Regions from separate parts of the Mesorhizobium maamorense genome, predicted to be linked through region 2. Evidence: predicted binding sites of a transcription regulator. Region 2 holds the regulator's gene; the other holds the start of a gene.

Region 1 (2,469 bases), 3.3 Mb from region 2:
GCACGACCTTTTACTTCATTACGGATGGCATCCATTCGGCGCTCGAGCAGGCAAGGGCAGCGGCCAATGGCAGCGATGTGCGGGTCGGCGGCGGCGTCGCCACCATCCGGCAGTACCTCCAGGAGAGGCTCATCGACGAGATGCATCTGGCGATCTCGCCGGTGCTGCTCGGCTCCGGCGAGCACCTCTTCGCCGGGATTGATATGCCGAAGCTCGGCTACGCGTGCAGCGAACAAGTAGCGACGCCGCTTGCCACGCATGTCGTCATCAAGCGGACTTAGGAATTAGTTGTCTGCGACAGTGGGAATTGGCAACCCTTGGTGCAGATCCTTTCTCCCCGTCACTATACGGGGAGAAGGACAAACTCTCGTTCAATACTTCTCGGGCACGTAGAGCTCGCGCGGCAGCACCTGGCGCTCGTATTCGGGATTGAAGACCCGCTCGGGCAGCGTGATCTCCTCGTGCGGCACCTCTTCATAGGGAACCTGCTGCAAGAGGTGGTCGATGCAGTTCAGCCGGGCGCGCTTCTTGTCGTTGCCCTCGACGATGAACCAGGGCGCCTCCGGAATGTTGGTACGGGCGAAGGTCTCTTCCTTGGCCTTGGTGTACTGTTCCCAGCGCACCCGCGACTGCAGGTCCATCGGCGACAGCTTCCACTGCTTCATCGGATCGTGGATGCGCATCAGGAAGCGCATCTGTTGTTCCTCGTCGGTGATCGAGAACCAGTATTTGACCAGCGTGATGCCCGAACGGACCAGCATGCGCTCGAACTCCGGCACGTCACGGAAGAATTCCTCCACCTGATCGGGCCCAGCGAAACCCATCACCCGCTCGACGCCGGAACGGTTGTACCAGGAGCGGTCGAACAGAACGATCTCGCCGCCGGCCGGCAGGTGCGGCACATAACGCTGGAAATACCATTGCGACGTCTCTCGCTCGGTCGGTGCCGGAAGCGCCACGAAGCGGCAGATCCGCGGGTTGAGCCGCTGGGTGATGCGCTTGATGACGCCGCCCTTGCCAGCCGAATCGCGGCCTTCGAAGATCACCACAAGCTTCTTCTTGTGGTAGGCGACCCAGGATTGCAGCTTGATCAGCTCGGATTGCAGCCCGATCAGGTCGCGAAAATACTGCATGCGGTCGATAGAAGGCGGATGCGCGTTCTTGTAGATCCTGGCGATCTCCAGCGACAGCGCCGGTTCCGACATCTCCAGTTCATAGTCCTCGTCGAGCGTGTCGGCGAGTTCGGCTTCCAGCCAGTCCCGGGCGCCGGACTTGGGTATGGATTCATTCATCGGTGTTCCTCCATCTGCAAGCTGCCGCCTCCGGCAACGACCGGGCGCACTGGTCGCGTCCTGACGGCGGCGCGCAACGCCCTGATCGACTGAGTATAGGCCGGCAATGACGGTTTTATTGCAGGGGCACGCCACGGCCGCTCATCGGTGTGCTGGGGCCGGAGGGCGACAAGCCGCACGGATTGTCCTACAAATCCAGCAACCTGATCGGGCCATTCTTCTCAATCGCGAGGACTGACATGGAATACCGCACTCTCGGCCGTTCCGGCCTGAAGGTTTCGGCGCTGACGATGGGCACCATGACCTTTGGCGGCGCCGGCCCGTTCGCGGCTGTGGGCAACAGCGATCTCGCCGAGGCGAAGCGCATGATCGATCTGTGCATTGATGCCGGCATCAATCTCATCGACACGGCCAATGTCTATTCGGACGGCCTGTCGGAGGAGATCATCGGCGAGGCACTCGGCGGCAAGCGCAGGAACGACGTGCTGATCGCCTCCAAGGCGCGCATGCGCATCGGCGACGGTCCCAATGACGAAGGCCTGTCGCGCCATCATTTGATCCGCGAATGCGAGAAAAGCCTTAAGCGGCTCAAGACCGACGTCATCGATATCTATTTCCTGCACGAATGGGACGGCGTGACGCCACTCGAAGAGACCATCGCCGCGCTCGACACGCTGGTCGGCCAGGGGAAGATCCGCTATATCGGCTGCTCCAACTATTCCGGCTGGCAGGTGATGAAGGCGCTCTCCATCAGTGACACCCGCCATCAGCCGCGCTTCGTCACCCAGCAGATCCACTACACGCTCGAAGCACGCGAAGCCGAATACGAGCTGCTGCCGATCTCGGTCGACTAGGGATTGGGCGTGCTGGTGTGGAGCCCACTGGCGGGAGGCCTGCTGTCGGGCAAGTATCACCGTGACAGCCCGACCGCGCGCCAGGTCGCCGGCTGGTCCGAACCGCCAATCCGCGACGAGGACCGGCTGTGGCGGATCGTCGATGTGCTGGTCGAAATCGGTAAGGCCCGCGGTGTGTCCGCCGCACAGGTGGCGCTTGCCTGGCTGCTTGGCCGGCCGGCTATCAGCTCGCTTGTGATCGGCGGGCGCAACGAGGCCCAGTTCAGGGACAATATCGCGGCGGCCAGCCTGACGCTGGCCGGCGAGGAACGTGATCGCCTCGA
Region 2 (2,469 bases):
GGCGGCGCGGCTGCGTCGAGGCCTATGCCGGCAACTATGCCATCTGGCGCAACGCGAGGCAGCTTGGCGAGGACACCGAGCCCGTCGACGTCAGCGACGCCGACATGCGCACCCTGGCGGCCTCGGCGCGCGAAAAGGACGGGCCGGAGCGCGAAGCCTACCGCAAGGCCGGCGAGGCGCTGGGTTACGGCCTTGGCAGCCTGTTTGCGCTGATCGATCCGGCGCCGGTCGCCATGGTCGGCGTCAGCGCCGCCGCCTTCGACCTGATCGAGCCGGCTCTGCGCGAGGCCATTGCCCAGACCGCCGGCGGCCAGCACTCGAAATCGATTTCCTTCGACACCGAGCCGAACGAACTGCCGCTGATCCGCGAGGGCTGCGCCATGCGCGCGCTAACCTTCGTCGACCAGGAAATTTTCGCGCCGGGGGCACAGGCGAAATCAGGCATAGGCGAGAACGTTGCGTGACATATCCCTAGTCTTCGCGGATCGCGTACCCCGCGCCCCGAATGGTGCGGATCACGTCAGGCATGCGGCCGTTGTTGACCGCCTTGCGCAGCCGGCCGACATGCACGTCCACGGTGCGCTCGTCGATATAGATCGTTTCGCCCCAGACATTGTCGAGCAGCTGACTGCGCGAGAACACGCGGCCCGGATGTCGCATCATGAATTCGAGCAGGCGGAACTCGGTCGGCCCGAGCCGGATCTCGCTTTTCTTGCGGTAGACCCGGTGCGATTCACGGTCGAGCACGATGTCGCCAACCTTGAGCACGCTGGACAGAACTTCGGGCTTGGCGCGGCGCAGCAGCGCCTTGACGCGTGCCATGAATTCCGGCGTTGAGAACGGCTTGACCAGATAGTCGTCGGCGCCGGTGGAGAGACCGCGCACCCGGTCGCTTTCCTCGCCGCGCGCCGTCAGCATGATGATCGGCAGCCGCTCGGTCTCGGGCCGCATCCGGAGACGGCGGCAGAGCTCGATGCCGGACACCGCCGGCACCATCCAGTCGAGCACAAGAAGGTCAGGGACATTCTCCTGCAAGCGGATCTCGGCTTCGTCGCCGCGCGTCACCACCTCTACCTGATAACCCTCCGATTCCAGATTGTAACGGAGCAGCACACCCAGCGGCTCCTCGTCCTCCACCACCATGATGCGTGGCGCGATCATCGACTGGTCACCCCTGCCGTCAAGCCGCTGGCGCCGACATCGCCGTCTCGTCCTGCTTCGGGCGATTGGCGGGCAATTGCGTGCCGGTCAGCACATAATAGGCATTTTCGGCAATGTTGGTCACGTGATCGCCGATGCGCTCGAGATTCTTGGCGCAGAACAAAAGATGCGTGCAGGCGGTGATGTTGCGCGGATCCTCCATCATGTAGGTCAGCAGCTCGCGGAAGACCGACGTGTATTTGACGTCGATGCGTTCATCGTCGGCGCGCAGCTTCGCAAGTGCCGCGGCATCGCGCGCCGCATACTCCTCGATCACGCCTTGCACCTGGATCAGCACAAGCTGCGCCATGGCGTCGATGGAGTGCGACAGGTCGCGCGGCGTGGCGGCAAGGCCGACGGTGCCGACGCGCTTGGCGATGTTCTTGGCGAGATCGCCGATGCGTTCGAGATCGCCGCCCATGCGGATCGAGCCGACGACATGGCGCAGATCGTCCGCCATGGGCTGCCGCTTGGCGATCAGGGTGATGGCGCGGTCGTCGAGTTCGCGCTGGCGCGCATCCATGATCGCGTCGTCGGAGACGACGCGCTGGGCGAGCGCGTTGTCGGAATTCAGGAGCGCCTTGGTCGCGCCGCCGACCATCGATGAGGCGAGATCGCCCATGTCGCGGATCAGCCTGCTGATCTGTCCGAGATCTTCGTCAAAGGCTGCGACTGTGTGTTCGGCCATGATCTTGGTCCTCGTATGCCTGGGATCAGCCGAAGCGGCCGGTGATATAGTCCTGCGTGCGCTTCTCGCGGGGCGACGTGAAGATCTTCTCGGTGCGGTCGAACTCGACCAGCTCGCCCAGATACATGAAGGCGGTCTGCTTCGACACGCGCGCCGCCTGCTGCATGTTGTGGGTGACGATGACGATCGTATAATCGGCCTGCAACTCGTCGATCAGCTCCTCGATCTTGGCGGTCGACAGCGGATCGAGCGCCGAGGCAGGCTCGTCGAGCAGGATGACCTCCGGCTTCACCGCCACCGTGCGGGCGATGCAGAGGCGCTGCTGCTGGCCGCCCGAAAGGCTGAGGCCGCTGGCGTTGAGCTTGTCCTTGACCTCGCTCCACAGTGCCGCGCGCTTCAGCGCCTGCTCGACACGGCCGTCCATCTCCGCCTTGCTGAGCTTCTCATAGAGCCTGACGCCGAAGGCGATGTTCTCGTAGATCGACATCGGGAACGGCGTCGGCTTCTGGAACACCATGCCGATCTTGGTCCTGAGCAGGTTGAGATCCTGCGAACGGTCGAGGATATTCTGGCCGTCGAGC

The links. Region 2 encodes PhoB, which activates phosphate uptake and scavenging genes when phosphate is short. Its sites were predicted from a motif close to TGTCATNNANCTGTCAT; they were not measured.
Region 1: the regulator PhoB is predicted to act here: its motif matches at 1,399-1,415, upstream of ppk2 (polyphosphate kinase 2).

What each region holds. Positions count from the first base shown of each region.
Region 1 covers NZ_CP173356.1:1,697,735-1,700,203, reverse strand. The annotation lists gene ACIU1A_RS08595 (dihydrofolate reductase family protein) at 1-281, shown strand, start outside; gene ppk2 (polyphosphate kinase 2) at 372-1,292, opposite strand; partial or broken gene ACIU1A_RS08585 (aldo/keto reductase) at 1,532-2,469, shown strand, end outside.
Region 2 covers NZ_CP173356.1:5,042,548-5,045,016, forward strand. The annotation lists gene ACIU1A_RS25175 (ROK family protein) at 1-464, shown strand, start outside; gene phoB (phosphate regulon transcriptional regulator PhoB) at 472-1,161, opposite strand; gene phoU (phosphate signaling complex protein PhoU) at 1,181-1,888, opposite strand; gene pstB (phosphate ABC transporter ATP-binding protein PstB) at 1,914-2,469, opposite strand, start outside.